3 regions of the Agarivorans sp. MS3-6 genome follow, and region 1 is predicted to be linked to each of the others. Evidence: predicted binding sites of a transcription regulator. Region 1 holds the regulator's gene; each other region holds the start of a gene.
What was found. The regulator sigma-54, encoded in region 1, starts transcription at its own class of promoters, with help from an activator protein. The targets are predictions, from matches to a motif close to GTTGGCACGNNNNTNGNNT.

Region 1 (7,419 bases):
GACTAAGGCTTGGCTAGACAGATAGTCCTGAACGGGTTTATCTAAACCATTTAGGGGGCGAAGCTCTTCTTGCCAGTGCGGGTTAGGCAAAAAACGCGCGTCAAACATGTAATCCGCATCACTGGGTACGCCATTTTTAAAACCAAAGGACTCAAACACTAAAATTAGTTGTTGTTGTTGATCACCCGTCACTCTCGAGCGGATCAGGCCGCTAAGTTCATGCACCGACAAGCGAGAGGTATCGATACGTAAGTCAGCATTGCGTGAAATAGGGGCTAATAGCTCTGTTTCTGCCTCAATAGCTTCGGCTAACGACAAGTTGTTTTGGCTGAGCGGGTGAACTCTGCGGGTTTCACTGTAACGACGAATTAGCGCTTCGTCTTTAGCGTCGAGAAAGAGGCTGAGGAGCTTTACGTCAGGGCCAATCGAACGAATCAATTGCCCAATCGGTGAGGGCTCATCGGGCAGGTTACGAATATCGATACTAATCGCCACTTTAGGATAACTACTTAAGTTATCTATTAAGGGTTGCCAGAGTAAAACGGGTAGATTATCTACACAGTAATAGCCTAAATCTTCTAATACCCTTAAGGCGACCGTTTTGCCAGAGCCTGAACGTCCGCTAACGATAATCAATTCCATGATAACCTCTAACTACAATTAGAGTATTAGGCTACCATGATGTCGTACAATTCGTCATCACTTTGTGCGTTACGAAGTTGTTTACATACTAATTTATCGTTGAGTTTCTCAGCCACTTGAGAAAGGGTATTAAGGTGTTGTTTACATTGGTCTTCTGGAACCAACAGCGCAAACACAAGATCAACCGGTTTATTATCAATAGCATCGAAGGAAATAGCAGGGTCACAGCGTAAAAAAACCGCTGTAGCTTGGTGCTGATTGTCGATTCTGCCGTGAGGAATAGCGATACCTTGGCCAATTCCGGTGCTGCCCATTTTTTCCCTGTTTAACAGGCTTTCAAAAATAGTTTGAGCACTGGTATCAAGTTGTTTAGCGACGAGTTCACTTATCAGTTCCAATGCGCGCTTCTTAGAGGAACATTGGACTGTACTAAGCGTACAGTCCAAATTTAGTACTTTATTTATTTGCATTACTTTGGCTAATGTCTGTTTAATTTTTCTTTGTGTTTAATAACTTGGCGGTCAAGTTTATCAATGAGGCTATCAATGGCGGCATACATATCAGAGTGCTCTGCAGTGGCAAACAGCTCTCCGCCATTAAGGTGCAAGGTAGCTTCGGCAATTTGATTGAGCTTTTCTACGTTGAGGATGACGTGAACATTGTTGATTTGTTCAAAACGTCGTTGCAGTTTGGCAAACTTAGTGTGGACATATTCTTTTAGTGATTCAGTAATTTCTACGTGGTGTCCAGTAAGATTAATTTGCATATATCTTGTCCCCTTTTGTGGCCGTTATATAAGGCTTTTACGTTGGTTAGAAGGTGGAATCGCTAAAGACTCACGATATTTTGCTATCGTGCGCCTCGCCACCTTGATCCCCTGATCTGCCAAAATGTCAGCTATCTTGCTATCACTGAGTGGTTTGTTGGTATTTTCGGCAGCAACCAGTTTCTTAATGAGTGCGCGAATCGCGGTAGATGAGCATTCCCCACCTCCGTCTGTAGCCACGTGGCTAGAGAAAAAATACTTTAATTCGAAAATTCCGCGGGGAGTATGCATAAATTTTTGGGTTGTCACCCGAGAAATGGTCGATTCATGCATTTCTACTGCTTCAGCCACATCGTTCAACACCATTGGTTTCATTGCTTCAGCACCATATTCAAAAAATGCTTGTTGGTGGTGAACGATACAGTTGGATACTTTTAATAAGGTTTCGTTACGGCTCTCAATACTTTTTATGAACCATTTTGCCTCTTGTAGGTGGCTGCGAATGAATTGAGTATCGGTAGCATTTGACGTTTTGCTCAAAGACGCATAGTGAGAATTGACACGTAGTTTAGGCATGGCATCCGGGTTTAATTCTACTACCCAGCGGCCCTGGCGTTTTATAACGGATACGTCGGGAATAACATACTGCGCTTGATTCGGTTCTACCGCATTGCCGGGGCGTGGCTCAAGGGTGTGGATTAAGCGCATTACTTCGCGTAGCTGTTCTTCTTTGAGTTTGGTTTTGCGAGCTAATAAACGAAAATCGCGGTTGGCCAATACGTCGATATGATTTGATACGACCTCTCTGGCTTCTTTCAACCAAGGTGTTTCTTCAGCAAAACGACTTAATTGAATCATTAAACACTCTTGTAAGGAGCGAGCAGCAATGCCGACGGGGTCAAAATGTTGAATACGTTTTAGCACCGCTTCTACTTCGTCTAATTCTACATCTAGTGCGTTATTATCACTGGAGCGTAAGCCTTCAAGTAGTTGGTCACAGTCTTGAGTGAGGTAACCTGAGTTATCAACCGCATCAATAATCGCTAATGCGATGGCTTGATCTACTTCACTAAAGGGAGTTAAACGCATTTGCCACAATAGATGGTCTTGTAAGGAGTCGACGGTTTCGCCTTGAAACAACATGTCGTTGTCTTCGCCGCCACTAGCAGAGCCTGAACTCGCAGGGCCTGAACTGGCGCTATATATATCATCCCATGTTGAATCAACGGGTAGGTCTTCAGCAACCGTGTCTTGGGAAATGGCATCACCGGCTTCAATTTGGCTAGAGTCAACTTCAGGCTGGCTGTTTTCCGCCTCATCACTTCTTTCATTGGCCGACTTTTCAACTGAGTCACTGTCGCTTGGCTGCGACTCATCCGCCTCAAGAAGTGGGTTACTTTCCAGTGCCTCTTGAATCTCTTGCTGTAAATCCAGCGTTGATAGCTGAAGTAAGCGTATGGCCTGTTGTAACTGAGGTGTCATGGTTAATTGCTGACCAAGACGCAACTGCAAAGATGCTTTCATTAATTACCGCTGTTCCTTCTTCTTATTATATTTTTCTAGATACACTTTAACTATAGCTTGAATTGCTCGCCGAGATAAACTCGTTTCACATGTTCATTTTCAAGTATCTCTTTGGGCTTCCCTGAGGCTATCAATTCGCCTTGGCTAACGATATAGGCATGTTCACAAACATCGAGGGTTTCTCTCACATTGTGATCGGTAATCAGTACTCCAAGGCCTCTATCGCGCAGGTGTTCGATAATTTTTTTTATATCAATCACTGAAATAGGATCTACTCCAGCGAAGGGTTCGTCAAGCAAAATAAACTTTGGTGCAGCTGCCAAGGCTCGTGCTATTTCTACTCGGCGACGTTCTCCACCCGACAAACTCATACCCAAATTTTTGCGAATATGGCCAATATGGAACTCTTCTAATAAGTCGTCAAGCGCTCCATTTTGTTGCTCTTTATCAAGGTCTTTACGTGTTTCGAGAACCGCGAGAATATTCTTTTCTACAGATAAACGACGAAAAATCGATGCTTCTTGTGGTAAGTAACCAATGCCTTTACGGGCTCGAGTATGCATCGCCGTGCTAGACAGGTCATCGTCATCAATTAGTATGCGGCCTTGGTCGCGAGGTACTAAGCCAACAACCATATAAAAAGTAGTGGTTTTACCCGCACCATTTGGGCCGAGTAAGCCGACGATTTTACCCGTTTCAACGTGTAAGCTTACATTCTTGACAACCTTGCGACCTTTATAGCTTTTCGCTAGGTTTTCAGCAATTAGGGTACTCATTCTTGCGGTTTACTCTTCGGTGAAATCTCTTCAAGTTGTTTCGGCAGAAATATGGTAGTGACACGACTATTTTCATCGCCTTGGGCTACCATTTCTTGCTTATCGATGCTGTATTTGATCATTTGCCCTTTCACTAAGCTCTCTTCTTGTTTTAACTGAGCATTTTGCGTGAGGGTCAGTGTTTGGGTTTTAAGATCATAGCGAACCTCGTTCGCTTCCGCCTCGATAGGTTTACCGCTATCTAGCAGTTGATAAAAAGTAGCCGGTTCGCCCTTGGCGATCATGACTTCGCTGCCTTTGTCTTCACTGCCGATCACGCTTAATTCTGCAGCATGCATTTTAATCGAGCCCTGAGTGACGATCACATTGCTGTAAAACGTGACTCGGTTTTCTTTAATATTGACCTGTTGGCGGTCGGCATCAACAATAATCTGCTTATTGAAGTCGTCTTCAAGTGCTTGAACTCCCCAAGACAGAAATAACAAACTGGCCAATAGGCCTAATTTACTCTTGTGGGTTATGGTAAACCGCTTCGATATCATCTAATAAAGTCACTATTTCGTTGGCTAAATCACCATCCATGCCAACACCATACAATTCGTATGAGGGGCCATAAACGGTAACAGGTTGATCGCTGCTCATGGTTTCACTTTGCAGATCGATTTCCAATCTTTCGGTAATAAGGTCGCGAACATACTCGCCACGACTCAAATTTTTGATCACTACATTGTCATTTAAGGTGACAGTTTGCTGCTGCAGTACTGTAGCGTGATCGGCTACAATTTGCCATATGGGTTGTGCTGGGTCTGGGTAAACCAAAATTTTCGGTTTAGAGAAGGTGGTATGTTTTAGTTGCTCAAAAAACTCCATCTGTTCAGCGTAGATGCGATAACGTGGCGCACCATCTTCACCAAAGCTAATGCTGTATAGCTGCTCGGCAACAAAATTAGGTTTACTGGCTTCTCGCTTGGCGGCTACTTGCTCGTCCTCTGAGGGGCTGAGTTGCCAAAGCACGATGGCAACAACAAATAGCAGTCCGAAAAACCAAGTAGGCTTGTTCATACACTCATGCCTTGGGCATTCTCTAGCTGACCTTTTGCCTGCAAAATTAGATCACAAAGCTCACGAACTGCGCCATATCCGCCCGGTGTCACGGTAATATAGTCGGCCGCTTGCTTGCACAAAGGGTGAGCATCTTGAACTGCCACGCCTAAGGCGCATGCGAGCATCACTGGAGTATCAACCACGTCGTCGCCGATATAGGCAACTTCGTTAGCACTTATCTTTAGTTGCTCAAGCATTTGCTGATAAGCCACCATCTTGTCTTGCTGGCCTTGGTAAATATGGCGAATACCTAGCGCTTGCATACGCTGCTCGACAATTTTGGATTGGCGGCCTGTGATAATGGCAATCTCAACCCCAATATTGAGTAAGGCTTTTATGCCAAAACCGTCGTGAGTATGAAAAGCTTTTAGCTCTTCACCGTCATTGCCCATATAAATTCTGCCATCTGAAAATACCCCATCAACATCGCAAATTAGCAAGGTTATGGTTTTGGCGCGGTCAAAATTTTGTTGGCTCACTGAACCGTAAGGTGTGGTTTCGCTCACTAATAAACTCCTGCCTGTAATAAAGTATGCATGTTAAATGCACCCACTACTTTTTGTTGTTTAAGCACGAACAAGCCATTAATAGAGGTTTGTTTCATTAATTTTAGTGCATCAAATGCCAACCAATCACTTTCAATGACTTTGGGGTTGTGGGTCATGACTTGACCAATTTGCGTGTCGTGAATATCAACCCGTTGATCTAAGATACGGCGCAAGTCCCCGTCGGTGAAAATACCGACTAAGTGTTGCTGTTGGTCAACCACGCCTACCATACCTAAGCCTTTCGCGGTGATCTCAAATAAGGCTTCGCGAATAGTTTGTTCGACTGTCACTGAGGGAATTTGTTCCCCTCTTAGCATTAAGTCGCTGACACTGAGCAATAATTTTTTACCAAGAGTGCCCCCTGGGTGAGACAAGGCGAAATCTTCTGCAGTAAAGCCTCTGGCTTCTAACAAGGCTACCGCCAATGCATCGCCCATTACTAAGGTTGCGGTGGAACTAGCTGTGGGGGCTAAGCCTAGCGGGCAAGCTTCACGAGGCACCGAGATACATAGGTGGAAGTTGGCAAGTTTTGCCATTGTTGACTGCGGGTTACTGGTCATGGCAATGGAGCGAACACCAATACGATTAAAGACGGGATAAAGTGCCAATATCTCTGCTGATTCGCCAGAGTTAGATAGCGCTATAACAATATCGTCAGCCGAAATCATTCCTAAGTCGCCGTGGCACGCTTCTCCAGGATGAACAAAAAAGGCTGGGGTGCCAGTAGACGCTAACGTCGCGGCTATCTTATTGGCAATATGTCCAGATTTTCCCATGCCCGTCAAAATCACTTTTCCCTTACAAGCTAAAATGAGCTCACAAGCTTGGCTAAAATCCTGTTCAAGGTACTGGTGAAGGTTTTGAATACCCAAAATTTCTATATCAAGAACTTGTTTAGCTGAAGCAATATAATCAAATGACACGCCATTCCCCTATAAGTAAGGCTTAAGTGATAAAAAAGGTAGGGTTTACCCTAAGAATAATAGCATTTGGTAGCCTATGAAGCCGCTACACAATAAGCCGCCTTCCCAGCGTGATATACGGCGACTTTTGCCAAACCCCATGGCCATGATAAATAACACTACGGTTACGCCCATCATCACGTAGAAGTCTCGGCCAGCAGCGTGAGCATCTACTTCACCAGGCGCTAGCATCGCGGGTACTGCCAACACGGCTAAAATGTTAAACAAGTTAGAACCAATGATATTGCCAAGAACGAGGTCGTCTTCTTTCTTCATGACACCTGCAATACAGGCTGCCAGTTCAGGCAGGCTAGTACCTACAGCGATAATCGTTAAGCCGATTACCAGATCGCTCATACCAAAATAACGGGCAATTTCTGAAGCCGAATTAACTAAAAGATCAGCGCTGAGCGGCAGTAATACCATACCGACAATTAACCACATTAGGGCTTTTTTGGTTGGCACGTCACTGGGCACTTCCGATTCAGCTTCCTCAATTATAGGGTCTACTTTGGCGCCTTTGCGTTGGCGCAGTGCAGAGATAATCAAAAAAGCCATCATTGCGATAAAGAAGCCCAGTAGCACGGTACCTTCTGCATAACCTAAATATAGGTCATTGAGTACCCACCCCGCGATGGCGGTAGCGGCTAATACCAGCGGCAACTCTCTGAATAAAATAGAGGACGACACCATGAGTGGTTTTAATAAGGCGGTAATTCCTAATACTAACGTAATGTTGGTAATATTAGAGCCGATAACATTACCCACCGCTGTATTCATCTTGCCTTCAAGAGCCGCTGTCGCCGACACCATTATCTCCGGCGCAGACGAGCCTAAAGCAACAATGGTAAGGCCAATGATCATTGGTGGTAGGCCAAAGTTATTGGCAATGGCTGCAGCGCCAAAAACAAAACGGTCGGCACTCCATACCAAGATAACGAGGCCAACAATCAATAATAAAAATTCAATAAGCATGTGCTTCCTTTGCGCGATAATTACGACGAAACAGACAAAACCGTGGCATTGTCGGCATTTTCCTAGCAAATTGGAAGAGTTTAACCTTGAGTGTCACCAATTATCTCAATAATATGTCCCCC
Region 2 (7,419 bases), 1.9 Mb from region 1:
TGCCGCTACAAAGCGGATTTGTTTAACGGTGCGCCTTACCGACAAATATGCGCCAATCATAAAGTAACTACACACCAACAAAACAAAAACGAGGGCGAGAAGCATAATGATACGTTTATTTTCAGCATTCTGAGTACGCTGGGTAAGCTCTTCACCAAAGTAGTTTAGTGCCGCTTCAGTAAATTGTTCGATTTGCTGCAGGCTTTGGTTGGCGGTTGCAAATACCGTTTGGGTATTGGTTTTTACCTGTTGGTCCTTAAGAATATCATCTCTAATTAGGCTAACAATTTGTTCAATACTTTGTATGGTGAGTGCTGCGTCACTGCCTAACTTTTGCTCAAATTGTTGATCGTAAGCGCTCAGTTGGCTTAGTGCTTTGCGCATATCATTGAGTACTTCGCTAGCGTTATCAGTACGAAAACGCAGGTCGGCGTTACCTTCAGCATCTAAAATTCCAAAGTCAGCTATATCGCCCCCCTTATCTCGGATCCTTGCAATGTTACTTTGTAAAGCTGGTAAGCGGTCGACCGTGATGTCGATAAGATAGTAACTGGTAACGATAGGGTCTCGAGTTAACCCGCTATTTGCCGCAACACTGTGAGTAAGGCCTCTTATTTCTCTTAATAGAGCCTCATGTTCTATTAGTAATTGGCCAAGCGAACTGCTGCTATCACGGACGGTTTCCCAGCGTTGGCTAACTTGCTCAAGTGCGGGGAGAAGATTGCTAGGTAGCACCGAAGATAACTGGCTTAGGCTGCCATCAAGGCCTTGTTGCAGTGCTGATAATTCGGCTTTATCAAATTCAGCACCCATGGTGCGCAGGGTGTTTAAATGCTGATGTTGTACGATTGATTTTGACAAGCTGGGAAGTTGACTAACAACTTTGTAGCCTGCCAATTCTTGTTCGGCGAACTCAAGGTCGCTATTCATTGTGATGATGATGGAACTAAAGCCATAGGCAATCGGAATTAGAAATAAACAGGTCCACAATATAAATTTATATTTAAAGCTAATCCGGTCACTGAGGTAGACCGCGGGGGAAAAAATGCTGCTCATGAATTACTCCTTATTCATCGAGTACAAGTTGAAGGCTATTAATATATCGACCATGGCCATTCAAACTTATGCCATTTTAGAGTTAAAAATGATAAATCATAGCCTAAACGGCCCTGGCTGGCCCAGAAAGCCAAGAGTTAGCAGGGTATTAACTTAAGTTGTTGATAAATCGTAAGCAAACGGCCTTATCTTTGCGTAAATAATCGGCGCATCCTCGTTGCCTAGCGGGTATTAATTTTAGCTTAGCTGAGATAAGTCGGCTTGGCGTCGTGTTTGCGCTAAATTGGTGCGAATGACGATAAAGCGCACCTTAATAAAGCGTCAAATAGCGGCAGTTTTATATTAATTACCTATATGGTGGTATTTGAGGAGTTGGCATAGCCATTGCTAATTGTTTAATGCGGCATGAGAGACGAAGGTTCTGGTCACATTTAGCGCCGCCAAACAATTTGCAATAGACATCTAGGGTTCCGACTGTGCGCAGTGACTGGACCGAGAGTTGTCAACCTCAACGAGGTTACACGGAGGGATAAAAGCCCGGGAGATGACAGTACCTAAGTCTCTCATGCTTTTTATTTTAAGTGCATAACCACAATGAGGTGAACATGTTCAACTTAGTTAAAACTCCACTCCGTAAAATAGCTTTAGCAGCTACCGTAATTAGCGCTACCTTGGCCGGTTCTAACATTGCTCAGGCCGCTGAAAAACCCAGTTATCGTTTAGCATGGACTATCTATGTTGGTTGGATGCCATGGGACTACGGGGCAGCCAATGGCATTGTTAAAAAATGGGCTGACAAATACGACATAGATATCGAAGTCGTGCAGGTAAATGACTATATCGAGTCGATTAACCAATACACCGCAGGCTCGTTCGATGCCACAGTAATGACCAATATGGATGCATTGACTATCCCGGCTGCCAGCGGTGTTGATTCTACAGCACTTATTGTGGGTGACTTCTCTAACGGTAACGACGGCGTTATTTTGAAAGGTGACAAAGCCCTTGCTGACTTAAAAGGCCAAAATGTTAACTTAGTAGAGCTTAGTGTTTCTCACTATCTACTGGCTCGCGGCCTAGAGTCGGTGGGTTTGGCCGAACGAGACCTTACCGTGGTCAACACCTCGGATGCTGACTTAGTGGCGGCATTCACCACTAAAGATGTAACTGCTGTTACGACTTGGAATCCTCTACTTAGCGAAATAATGGCAATGCCAGACACCAGCCTGGTGTTTGATTCGTCAAAAATCCCAGGTGAAATCATTGACCTATTGGTGGTAAACACCGACACCTTGCAACAAGACCCTAAACTTGGCAAAGCGTTAACGGGCGCGTGGTATGAAATTATGGCCACTATGTCGGGTGATAGCGATGCGGCGATTAAAGCACGTAGCTTTATGGCAGAAGCATCAGGCACCGATTTAGCGGGTTACGAAGCGCAACTTGCCTCAACAAAAATGTTCTACACACCTGCTGAAGCAGTCGACTTTACCAACAGCGGCGACTTAAAAGCGACTATGGCGAAGGTAGCCGAATTCTCTCACCTACATGGTTTATTAGGTGAAGGTGCTCCAGATGCAAGCTTCATTGGTATTGAAACACCCGCCGGTGTTTATGGCGATAGCAGCAACATTAAACTTCGTTTTAATTCGACGTATATGGAAATGGCAGCGCAAGGCAAACTTTAAGGCCCGCTTATGACCCGAATTATTAACCGTAAACCCAGCCGCATTTCGCGGCTGCTACTGGGCTTATTGCCTTTTGTGCTGTTAATCGCCGTGTACATGATGGCCTCACAAGCACGCTTGGTCGATAACCCTAATGACAAGCTATTGCCAGCAATGACCAGTTTTGTTGATGCAATACAACGGATGGCTTTTGAGCCCAGTAAACGCACCGGCGATTACTTGATGCTGGCCGATACGCTAGCCAGTCTAACTCGGTTAATCACAGGGGTAACCATTAGTGCGTTGCTTGCGTTAACAATAGGCATTGCCAACGGCATGGTGCCGTTTGTTAGGGCACCCATGTCACCCTTGGTTACCGCTTTATCGCTGGTGCCACCTATGGCGATTTTACCGATTTTGTTCATTGTGTTTGGCTTAGGTGAACTGTCTAAAGTGATGCTGATTATTATTGGTATTTGTCCGATTATGATCCGCGATTTGCAACTGCGAACCGATGCCTTACCGCAGGAGCAAATACTAAAGGCACAAACCTTAGGGGCCTCGAGTTGGCAGACCATCGTAGGTGTTGTTTTACCGCAAATCTTACCCAAATTAATAGAAAGTGTTCGTTTAACACTGGGTAGCGCTTGGCTATTTTTGATTGCCGCCGAAGCGATTGCTGCCACCGAAGGATTGGGTTATCGAATATTCCTTATCCGTCGTTACTTGGCCATGGATGTGATTCTTCCCTATGTATTATGGATCAGCCTTTTAGCCTTTGTGATGGATTGGCTACTGCGTAAATTCTCAAGTTACGCATTTCGCTGGTACCACCAAGAGCAAGGAGAGGGCGAATGAACACTCCCATTATTGAAGCTAAAAATGTATGGAAAGAATACGGCAATAACGTGGTGCTAGAAAAACTGAACCTTGTGGTAAACGAAGGCGACTTTGTCAGCATTGTCGGTGCCTCGGGTTGTGGTAAGTCTACGTTCTTAAATTTGTTGTTAGGTAACGAGCGCGCGAGTAAAGGCGAACTGCTGCTAGATGGCGCGCCATTACCAGAAGAACCCAGCTCAGAGCGGGGTATTGTGTTTCAAAAATACTCGGTGTTTCCCCACCTTACTGCAGTACAAAACGTGATGCTAGCAGAGGTATTTGAACAGTCTCCAATATTGGTGCATCTATTTGGTAAAGCTAAGCAACAAGCCAAGCAGCGTGCCTTAAGCATGTTAGCCAAAGTGGGTTTAGAGCAAGCTGCCGATCGCTATCCTGCGGAGCTATCGGGGGGGATGCAACAACGATTGGCGATTGCCCAAGCATTGATGAAGAAGCCACGCATCTTGTTACTGGATGAACCGTTTGGCGCCTTAGACCCGGGCATTCGTAAAGACATGCACAAGCTGATTCATCAATTATGGTTAGAACACAAACTCACTATTTTTATGATTACTCATGACCTTTCTGAAGGGTTTAGCTTAGGTAATCGGCTGTGGGTATTTGATAAACATCGCCATGATGCCCAGCAACCAGAGCGCTATGGAGCGCAGGTAACCTTTGATATTCCCATTTCAAAAGACATGAAAAACCAAGCGATGCGACCTAAATTGACCGCGGCCGCACAATTAAGCTTGGCTTAAAGGAACAAGACAATGAAAGACATCATTTATACCGAAAACATTCCAGGAGCTAGCCATTGGTCGGTATTGGTTCCTGCTGGTAAAACCCTGCGTTTTACCAACACTGAAGGTGAGGCGAACGTAAGCCTATTGTTTTATAACCCTAAAGATCTGTTAGAGCGTTTCAACGCTCCTGACACCTTGAAGTGCCAGCACACCTTTAAACTGAGTAAAGGCAACTGTTTGTATTCTGACATGGGGCGTATTTTTTGTTCCATCGTGCGAGATGATACCGGCTGGATAGATTCGGTGGGCGGCTTAGCGAACAAACAAAAAGTCGCTGAAAAATGGGGAGATCGCAGCTATCAACGCGACAGTAACCAATGGCTACAAAATGGTTACGACAGCATGCTGGTTGAATTAGCCAAGTATGGATTAGGCCAGCGCGATATGGCTGCCAACGTTAATCTATTTAGCAAGGTAGCACCGGATCAGCAGGGTAATTTGAGTTTTGACAGTTCGGTGAGCAAAGCCGGCGATGTTATTGAGTTGCGCTTTGAAATGGATACCTTAGTGCTGATGACAACCTGCCCACACCCAATGAATACCGCTGTAGATTATCCTAAGGCTGGGGTAGAGGTGGCGATGTGTGAGGCCTTAGTGCCCGCAGAAGATGACTTTTGCCGAAACTTCCGACCTGAAAACGGCCGTGGTTTTGAAAATACCGAGCGTTATCGTTGTATTAGCCAAGCGCAAGCAAGCCTTAGCTGCTGTGGCTAGTGGCTTGATGATTGAACATAGATATTATTTTAACGATTGAAAGGATCACTGATGATCGTAGAAAGCTTACTTAAACCATCATTAGCCAGTAGACGAGATACCGTTCCTGCTGGTGATTACTACATGCAAGTTGTCAAAGCCGGGCAAACGGTACGTATTCTTGATTTAGAAGGCAACCAAGCAGCGGATACCTTGTTTTACAATGCCGATGATCCCAGTGAACGTTATAGCGCCATAGACACCATTCGTGAACAAGCCAACGTATATCTCACTGCGGGTACAACATTGCAATCAAATCTGGGCAGACCGATGCTACGGATCACAGCAGATACCTGCGGGCGCCATGACACCTTGGGTGGCGCATGCGCAACAGAAAGCAACACGGTTCGATATGCGCTAGACAAAAAATGCATGCATGCCTGTCGTGATAGTTGGTTATTAGCGGTAGCCGAAAATGAACACTTCGGTTTAAGCAAACGCGATATAACCCACAACATTAACTTCTTCATGAACGTACCGGTAACGGACGAGGGAGGGTTAAGTTTCGAAGACGGTATTAGCGGTGCCGGCAAATACGTAGAGCTGTTTGCCGAGATGGATGTCATCGTATTGCTGTCAAACTGCCCGCAATTAAACAACCCTTGTAACGCATATAACCCAACACCGGTTGAAGTGTTGGTGTGGGACGCTGCGTAGTAGCTAAGTAAAACCCACATATCGAAGCCCAAAAGGGCAAAGTTAAACCATAGGCGAGGGACGACCCTCAACAAGCCTTGTTAATTAGCCGGGACGACCCGAAGTTCTCAGGTGAAATTATGTTCGAAAAAGTATTGATAGCCAACCGTGGCGCGATTGCTTGTCGGATCATTCGAACCCTTAATAAAATGGGTATCGCCAGCGTTGCTATATACAGTGAAGCAGACGCAGACAGCTTACATATCAGCCAAGCAACCGAGGCCTATAGCCTAGGTGAAGGTGGCGCCAGTCAAACCTATTTAGACACCGACAAAATCTTTGATATCGCTAAACGTAGTGGTGCTCAAGCTATTCATCCGGGCTACGGCTTTTTAAGTGAAAACCAGCAATTTGTGCAGCAATGTGAGCAGCACGGTTTAGTATTTTTAGGCCCCACCGCCGAGCAAATGAACGCCTTTGGGCTGAAACACCGGGCGCGTGAGTTAGCCGAGCAGGCGCAAGTGCCTCTGCTACCAGGCAGTGGATTATTAGATAATAGCCAGCAAGCCTTAGAAGAAGCCGAAGGTTTGGGCTATCCGGTGATGTTAAAAAGTACCGCTGGCGGCGGCGGGATCGGCATGCAGCGCTGCGATAACCCAGAGCAGCTAAGCCAAGCGTTTGATAGCGTGAAGCGACTTAGCGAAAACAACTTTAGTAATGCTGGCTTATTTCTTGAAAAGTTTATTACTCAGGCTCGCCATATCGAAGTACAAGTGTTTGGCAACGGCGAGGGAGAGATCATTACCCTTGGCGAGCGAGATTGTTCAGCGCAACGTCGCAACCAGAAGGTGATAGAAGAAACCCCAGCACCTAATCTTAGTGCTGCTTTACGTAGCCAAATACAACAAACGGCCAAGCAGTTAACCAGCAGTATTCATTACCGCAGTGCTGGCACCGTAGAGTTTGTTTTTGACCAAAAAACACAATCGTTTTATTTTCTTGAAGTGAACACTCGTCTACAGGTTGAGCACGGTGTGACTGAACTGATATATGGTGTCGACTTAGTCGAGTGGATGGTAGAGCTAGGCTACGCTCAATTTACCCAGCAAAGTGTTAGCTTAGACCAGCGAGCAGCTAATCTCAGCCCCAAAGGGCACGCTATTCAAGTGCGTTTATATGCCGAAGACCCTAACAAAGATTTTCAACCTAACGCGGGTTTACTTAGCCATGTAGCTTGGCCAAACCCTGCGCACTTGCTTAACAGTGACTTTCAGCAGTTACGGATTGACCATTGGATAGAAAGTGGCGTTGAAATATCGCCATTTTTTGACCCAATGTTAGCCAAGTTGCAGTTTTTAGCCGAAGATCGTGACACCGCCATTAGTGGTTTGTTAGCCAGTTTAGAGGCCAGCGAAGTCTATGGCATCGAGCATAACCTTGCTTATTTAAAGCAGCTGTTGACCCTGCCAAGTCTGATTAGCGGTGAGCTGCTTACCAGCAGCCTTAATCAGTTTTCTTATCAAGCCGCGAGCGTGGATGTGCTGGCTCCCGGTACTCAAACGACTATTCAAGATTACCCCGCCCGAATGGGCTATTGGGATATTGGCGTGCCCCCATCTGGG
Region 3 (7,419 bases), 2.2 Mb from region 1:
TGGGCCAGCAGTAATACCGTTATTCAAAATAACACGCTGGTGAATGTTTACGGCGTGATTAACTACACTACTGAAACCCGGCCAGTTTTTCAAAATAACTTGGTTGTTCGTTTGTTGGAACCTGACTATTCTGATGAATATTTTTTACAATACGTCAGTGACGAAAATAACATTCTCCCCAATCGTTACACTGAGTATGCCAATGCAAACAACATCTTCACCGACACTCCTGGGGTAGATCCTGAAAATGGCTATCGCTTATTGCCTGATTCTATTGCCATCGACAACGGCTTGGACTTGAGCGATTCGATCACTACCGACCTAGATGGTAACACTAGGCCAAGTGGCAGTGCCTTTGATATTGGTGCTTACGAATACCAGTACTAATGTAGCGTTATAACGATCAATAAAGCGGCTTAATAGCCGCTTTATTGATATTTGAAGCTAGTGTTAGCCGAGTAACTCAGGTTTTATTAACGGCGCCACAAAGCCCTTGTGTTGTTTTATCTCTTCTACGCTTAAGCCGGTTAACTCATAGGGAAAGACCAACCACTGCTCGGTTTGATGCAAGCAAAAATCGGGTGTTAGCGATGTTTGGTTAAACTTTGGGCGCTCCCATAAGGTGGCTATTTTCACCTGGCGGGGCATATTGAGTTTTAGTTTTGCTTTTAAGCGATTAATCACCGCCGCAACATTATGGCCACTGCTAAATACGTCATCTACAATCAATAAGCTGTCGTCAACGTTTAGGTTCTCTAATAGATACTGAATACCATGAACCCTGATTGACTCGGGCGCTTCTAGAATTTGCTGGTAATTGGCTTGCCCTTGATAAGAGGTGCGTACTGAAATATGGTCTGTTTTTACCCCCAGGGTTTGCAGGCACTCTTGTACGTAAATACCCACAGCACTGCCACCCCGCCAAAGGCCCACGATGAAAGTGGGGCGAAAGCCGCTCTCAAAAATATGCACCGCTAAACGAAATGAATCTTGAATCAGCGTATCTTCATCTAAATAGCGTTTTTCCAGTTGGGCTGTTGGTTGGCTCATTGGCATGGAAAGTATCCTTGAGTTAACGGGTTCTATAATGATAGTTTTATACTACACCTTTGACTGAAAGGTCAGTTTTTTTTATAGCAGGTAATTATGAGCGACAAACTTTATATCACCGGACAAGACTTACTGGAAGATTCATTTCGTTTGGCCGAAAAGGTGCTAGCAAGTGGCTTTAAACCTAGCTTTATTATTGCGGTATGGCGCGGAGGAGCCCCCATAGGGATCGCTGTGCAAGAGTTTTTAGCTTATCACGGCATTGAAAGTGACAATATCGCGATCCGCACTTCTTCATATGCTGCGGCTATTGACAGCCAAGCCAAGCAAGTAAAGGTCTATGGCCTTAATTACCTAGTCAAGCATGTGCAGCAGCACGACCGTCTACTGATTGTTGATGACGTATTTGATACAGGGCGCTCTATAGAGGCGATCATTGGTGAGCTAAGCCGCTTAGCGAGACTTAATACCCCCAAAGACATTCGTGTAGCAGTGCCGTATTTTAAACCTGAACGTAATAAAACTGATCGCATTCCAGATTATTATCTACATGAAACCAGTCAATGGTTAAAGTATCCGCATTCACTGGAAGGCTTAAACCCCCAAGAAATCGCTCAATATCGCCCTGAGTTATACCAGATCATCAAAGACCATTTGCCAGAGTAACTAGTCACTGTAAAAGGAATTCAAAGCATGGATGTTTCTAAACAGCAATTTCAGCAGCTATGTTATGAGAAGTTGCTGACCTTATTTACCCAATCTAAACTCGAGACGAGTAGCCCGCAAATAAAGGGGCGGGTAGAAGGCTTCATTCATGCGGGAGAAACCTTAGGATTACTGGATAAGGCCACCAGCAATCAACTGATGGAAAAGGCTCATTTACAAATCTTTGGCGAAAGTATCATTGATCGACAAGCCCACAAGCAAGCAATAGCTAAACTGGATGAAGATTGGCTGAATATCCCGACTTTTGAGCGGCTGAATAAGGCTAAACTTACCTAGTGGCTAGTATTTTTTGTTAGTGAGCGCTTATTCGTTAGGGCTTAGGCTAAAGCGCTCTTTTGCTGATTTATACGCTATTTTATCCAACTTTTTGATATTCAAACTGTTCAATAAACTCATTGATCAGTGGGATATGGGGGGCAAGGTGTTGATGGTAATTAAGCCACTTGTAGCGTGATTCTGTATAAATAGGCTTTACTACCTGGTTGCTTGAAGCCGATAGCACGATTTTCTTTTGTGCGTGTTTATCGAAGTGTAAACAGTTTGCGCTTGGCTCCAGCCCTAAAAATTCAAATACTTTGCTCGCTTCTTGCTCTAGGTTGTCGACTAAGTCTTCATAGCGTACAAAATGCATGTTTAAGTTGAGCTCGTTTTGGTAGCGCTTAAACAGGGTAAACACTTGCTGGTAACGCTTGAAGCAGTCTTCTAAACGGTTTAGCCGAGCTTGTTCTTGGTTGTTGGCTGAGTTTTGTTGGAAGTTACTTAAGCACGTATCGGCGGGGTGGCGTAAACAAAAGATAATTTTGGCATTTGGAAATAGACTTACTATCAGCGGTATATCAATGGTGTAAAGGGGAAATTTATCGATAAGGCAGTTGCTTGTACTTAACTCGATATTGATTGAGTCTAAATAACTAAAATACTCTTGGCGAAGCAAGCTTAACTCTTGTTCAGTTAAGCTGGGCAAATCTTGTGGGTAACGTTTCTTCAGCTGTAGGCTGAATGCCTCAGTAACGTTAAACAATGAGCGGGTTTCACTCAATGTTGTCACCTTTTCATGGGTATCTAAGATGTTTTCTAGCAGGGTTGTGCCCGAGCGATTAAAGCCCATCATAAATACCGGTTGTGCACCTGTTTCCTTGTTCGCTTCGGTTGGTTTTAAGAAAGAAAGATCAAGCTTTTGGTAAAGTGCGACTTTATCTTTTAACACTAAACTTTGCGCTCGTTGGTGGTTTAATTTGGCCATAGCCGTGAAATCGACAAAGGCTTCAGCAAACTGTTGCTGCTTATCGTAGGCTTCTGCGCGTAGTTTATAAGCGGCTTTTTTACGCATAAAATCTAAACGTTCAAGTCGTTCATTACATAACAATTCAATGACTTGTTGGTGCTTATTATCTCGTGCTGCTAACTCTGCTTGGTAATAACTAATCCATGCTTTATTGACAAAATCTAATTCGGCTTGTTTTAGCAGTTGGGCCGCTTTGTGGTGCTCTCTAATAAACATTAAGGTGTCTATGGAGAACTCCAATTGCCATTCTTCAACAAATGTTGAGTGTTCGAGTAAGGCCTCTATACGCGCTAGCGCTATTTGTTTTTGATTCTGTTTTTTTGCCGCCGATATCAATAAGGCTTGGGCTGGGGCGAAATACCCTGACCAGCTTTGCATCTTTTCCGCTAAGGCTTCTAGCTCTGAATAGCGGTCTTCATCTAAATAGCATTCACCTAATGAGGCGGCAATGTTGGCATTGCCAATACTGCTGTCATAGTTAAAGCACTGCTGATATGAGGCAATTGCGGCTTGAGTGAAGCCTAGTGCTTTTTGGGCATTACCAATATTTTTGTAGGTAGCATTTCTTTGTTGGTCATTTTCAGCATAGGCTAGCAGGTTTTGGTAATGAGTTAATGCGCGGTCAATTTTTTGTTGCTGAAACAGCGCATAGGCTTCTAACTCAAGGCTTTTATAGTCTTGCTGTGATTTTAGCTTGTTGATCTTGTTTATGGTTGAAATAGCCTGACTGTACTTGCCAGCTTGCAGGGCCTTAACCGCTTTTTCCATAATGGCGTGCCGCATCTCGGGCTTCATTGGTTTTTCCTATAGTTCGCAACTATCGATAAATGCGCATTACTTTATAACAAGCTTCAACAATATGCTGCGTCGCCTATCTCATTGCAAAACACAAATTTGGTTTCACGAAAAAACGTTATCTATTCAGCGAATTTATTGATTAACCGGTAATTAAGCGTGATTTGGCTGTATTTTCAGCGATGAATCCTCATTCGTGGTCTTATTTGGTGCAAGACGAGGCGAATGCAGTGCAATATATCAAACTAGTGGTGATCAAAAGTAAACTAAAAGAACGGTATAAGCCTCTATGGTTACTGCATTGTTGGGGTTTTGTGTGGTTTTTGTGTGAGCTGGCGCAACATTTGCAAAATCCTTGTTGTAGGTCAAGGACAGACCCAAGCAGCAAGTAAATCAAGAGCCAAGTGCTCTACTTGTGAAAGGTGTATCACTGGTACGTACCAATGAACACGCTGAATCAAACCGACAGTTTTACTTTACTACTAAGCAATATAGGGAAATATTATGTCTTATCTAGCTCCTTCAGAGTTTGTTACCAAAATGGTTGATGCCGGTGAATCTAAAGTATTCATGTCAACCCGAGATACCGTTATTCGCGCATTTATGGCGGGGGCCATTTTGGCGCTTGCCGCTATCTTTGCTATTACCATTGCGGTAAACACCGGTAACTTCTTAATCGGGGCAATCTTGTTCCCCGTTGGTTTTTGTATGCTTTATTTGATGGGTTTTGACTTATTAACTGGAGTGTTTGTTTTAGTGCCGTTGGCGCTGTTAGATAAACGGCCCGGCGTAGATGTACCTGGCTTGTTGCGTAACTGGGGCTTAGTGTTTTTAGGTAACTTTGGTGGAGCCTTAACCGTTGCGGTGATGATGGCCTTTATTTTCACTTACGGCTTTAACATCGAAGCTGGTGCGGTGGGTGCTAAAGCAGCAGCCATTGGTGAAGCGCGTACCGTAGGTTATGCAGAACACGGTGTGGCAGGTTGGTTTACTATTTTTGTTCGCGGCATGTTGTGTAACTGGATGGTATCAATGGGTGTAGTAGGCGCGATGATTTCTACCAATGTTAGCGGTAAAGTTATCGCTATGTGGATGCCAATATTCTTGTTCTTCTACATGGGCTTCGAGCACTCTGTAGTAAACATGTTCTTGTTCCCATTTGGCCTAATCATGGGCGGTGATTTCTCGGTGATGGATTACTTCCTTTGGAACGAAATCCCTACGGCTTTAGGTAACCTAGTGGGCGGATTAGCCTTTACCGGTCTAACCCTTTACACCACGCACATCAGAACAGCGCCTAAGCGTAAAGTCGCTAAATCAGCGGTAGAAGCGCCTAGCAAAACAGCTTCTGTTAACGCATAAGGTTAATCAATGACGAGCCAGCTGAGTGTTTCGATAGGCCAGTGTTCTGATAAAGGCCGTAAGGCGCTTAATCAAGATTGTTATGGCGTATCTACTCCGCGAGGCTCGCAGCTTAGTCACAAAGGGTTCGCTGCTGTTATGGCCGATGGCATTAGCAGCAGCGAAGTTAGCCAAGTCGCTAGCGAAACAGCAGTAAAAAGTTTCTTAGACGATTATTATTGTACGTCTGAAGTGTGGTCTGTGCAGCACTCGGCAGAAAAGGTGCTAGACGCTACCAACTCTTGGTTGTACTCCCAGTCGCAACAAAGCCCTTATCACTACGATAAAAACAAAGGTTATGTATGTACCTTTAGTGCCTTGGTCATTAAGGGAAATACCGCCCATATTTTTCATGTGGGGGATACGCGGGTTTATCGTTTAAATGACAATGGCCTAGAGCAACTGACAAAAGATCACCGCTTATGGGCCGGTGAAAATAAAAGCTATCTAAGTCGAGCCCTAGGTATCAGTGAATACTGTGAGTTTGATTACCAAAGTTTACGGGTAAGCACCGGCGATATTTTTCTACTCGCTACTGATGGTGTGTATGAGTTTATAGATGCCGCGTTGGTGAACAGCACTATTCAAAACTATCCTGATGATTTAGAAGCCGCCGCCAAACATATCGTTGAACAAGCCTATGCGGCAGGTAGTGACGATAACCTTAGCTTACAAATTATTCGAGTAGACCAACTAGCGTCACAAACCGGTCTGCTTCTCAAGAAACAAGTCGAAGTGCTGCCTTTTCCGCCGCTGTTAGAGGCGCGAATGCAGTTTGATGGTTACAGCATTGTTCGACAAATTCATGCCAGTAGTCGTAGCCATGTTTATTTGGCCTTAGATGAGCAATCGGGTCAGCAGGTTATTCTTAAAACGCCGTCGGTTGATATGCGCGAGGTGCCAGAGTATTTAGAGCGTTTTCTTACTGAAGAATGGATAGCACGGCGCATTAACAGTGCGTATGTGCTCAAAGCCAACCGAACCCCGCGTGAACGTAATTATTTGTATACCGTATTTGAATTCGTAGAAGGGCAAACACTCGCTCAGTGGATTACCGACAACCCAAAAGCCGACCTTAGCAGGGTCAGAGAAATTGTTGAGCAGGTGGCTAAAGGATTGCGAGCGTTTCATCGCATGGACATGCTGCATCAAGATCTCAAGCCCGATAACATCATGATAGATAAAACCGGCACCATTAAGATTATCGATTTTGGTTCTGTGTGGGCGGCAGGTCTTGCCGAGCAAACCCAAGAGATAACCCAACAGCATTTATTAGGCACTGCCTTATACTCTGCCCCAGAGTTGTTTTTAGGTGAGGGAGGAAGCACTCGTGCCGAGCTGTTCTCTTTAGCCGTTATCAGCTATTACATGTTGTCTGGGCGTTACCCCTACGGGACAAAAGTGGCAGGCGCCAAAAGCCGAGCTGCGCAAAAACGCTTGGTTTACCAATCGGTGCTAGATAAAGACAGTGAAATACCGGTGTGGATAGATGATGCTTTAGAAAAAGCGTTACAAGTTAACCCCCAAAAGCGCCAAGAACAAATCACCGAATTTCTCTGTGATTTGCGCCAACCTAATAAAGACTTTTTACATAAAACACGGGCACCTTTAGTAGAGCGTAACCCGGTGGTTGTATGGCAGGGAATATCTGCGATTTTAGCTGGGGTGGTACTTTATTTAGTGAGTACCTAGCGAGCGTGATAGCCATTCAGTCAGTATTGTTTTTAAACGATGTTATGAATCATTACAGTAAATGAAAGGAAGCACAGATGATTACCAGTAGAGAAGAAGTAACCCAGTTAATTGTTGCCACTAAAGTGAAAAAAGGCATTAAATGGAGTGAAGTGGCAACGGCCATTGGTTTGTCTAAAGAGTGGACTACCGCCGCTTGTTTAGGGCAAATGACCTTTGATAAGTCTCAAGCTGAAGTGGTGGGCGACTTATTTGAGTTATCTGACGAAGCCGTAGCCTGGTTGCAAATAGCCCCTTACAAAGGCTCGCTGCCAACGGCTGTGCCAACTGATCCGCTTATTTATCGCTGGTATGAAGTGGTTAACGTATATGGCAGCACTATCAAAGAACTCATTCACGAAGAGTTTGGTGATGGCATTATGAGCGCGATTGATTTCTCTATGGATATTAAGCGTGAGGAAAACCCAAAC

Region 2: the regulator sigma-54 is predicted to act here: its motif matches at 1,428-1,446, upstream of ACVFI8_RS01450 (putative urea ABC transporter substrate-binding protein).
Region 3: the regulator sigma-54 is predicted to act here: its motif matches at 4,188-4,206, upstream of ACVFI8_RS04385 (formate/nitrite transporter family protein).

Annotation. Positions count from the first base shown of each region.
Region 1 is NZ_CM134202.1:3,085,918-3,093,336, forward strand. Features, by position in the region: gene rapZ (RNase adapter RapZ) at 1-642, opposite strand, end outside; gene ptsN (PTS IIA-like nitrogen regulatory protein PtsN) at 669-1,112, opposite strand; gene hpf (ribosome hibernation promoting factor) at 1,121-1,408, opposite strand; gene ACVFI8_RS14135 (RNA polymerase factor sigma-54) at 1,433-2,932, opposite strand; gene lptB (LPS export ABC transporter ATP-binding protein) at 2,983-3,708, opposite strand; gene lptA (lipopolysaccharide transport periplasmic protein LptA) at 3,705-4,202, opposite strand; gene lptC (LPS export ABC transporter periplasmic protein LptC) at 4,213-4,770, opposite strand; gene kdsC (3-deoxy-manno-octulosonate-8-phosphatase KdsC) at 4,767-5,318, opposite strand; gene ACVFI8_RS14160 (KpsF/GutQ family sugar-phosphate isomerase) at 5,318-6,283, opposite strand; gene ACVFI8_RS14165 (calcium/sodium antiporter) at 6,329-7,297, opposite strand.
Region 2 is NZ_CM134202.1:296,641-304,059, reverse strand. Features, by position in the region: gene ACVFI8_RS01455 (methyl-accepting chemotaxis protein) at 1-1,056, opposite strand, end outside; guanidine-I (ykkC/yxkD leader) riboswitch at 1,508-1,602, shown strand; gene ACVFI8_RS01450 (putative urea ABC transporter substrate-binding protein) at 1,662-2,744, shown strand; gene ACVFI8_RS01445 (ABC transporter permease) at 2,754-3,581, shown strand; gene ACVFI8_RS01440 (ABC transporter ATP-binding protein) at 3,578-4,363, shown strand; gene ACVFI8_RS01435 (urea amidolyase associated protein UAAP1) at 4,376-5,122, shown strand; gene ACVFI8_RS01430 (urea amidolyase associated protein UAAP2) at 5,174-5,818, shown strand; gene uca (urea carboxylase) at 5,938-7,419, shown strand, end outside.
Region 3 is NZ_CM134202.1:931,399-938,817, reverse strand. Features, by position in the region: gene ACVFI8_RS04410 (right-handed parallel beta-helix repeat-containing protein) at 1-387, shown strand, start outside; gene ACVFI8_RS04405 (phosphoribosyltransferase) at 451-1,050, opposite strand; gene ACVFI8_RS04400 (phosphoribosyltransferase) at 1,147-1,716, shown strand; gene ACVFI8_RS04395 (hypothetical protein) at 1,744-2,052, shown strand; gene ACVFI8_RS04390 (tetratricopeptide repeat-containing sulfotransferase family protein) at 2,132-3,856, opposite strand; gene ACVFI8_RS04385 (formate/nitrite transporter family protein) at 4,361-5,218, shown strand; gene ACVFI8_RS04380 (protein kinase domain-containing protein) at 5,228-6,949, shown strand; gene cynS (cyanase) at 7,027-7,419, shown strand, end outside.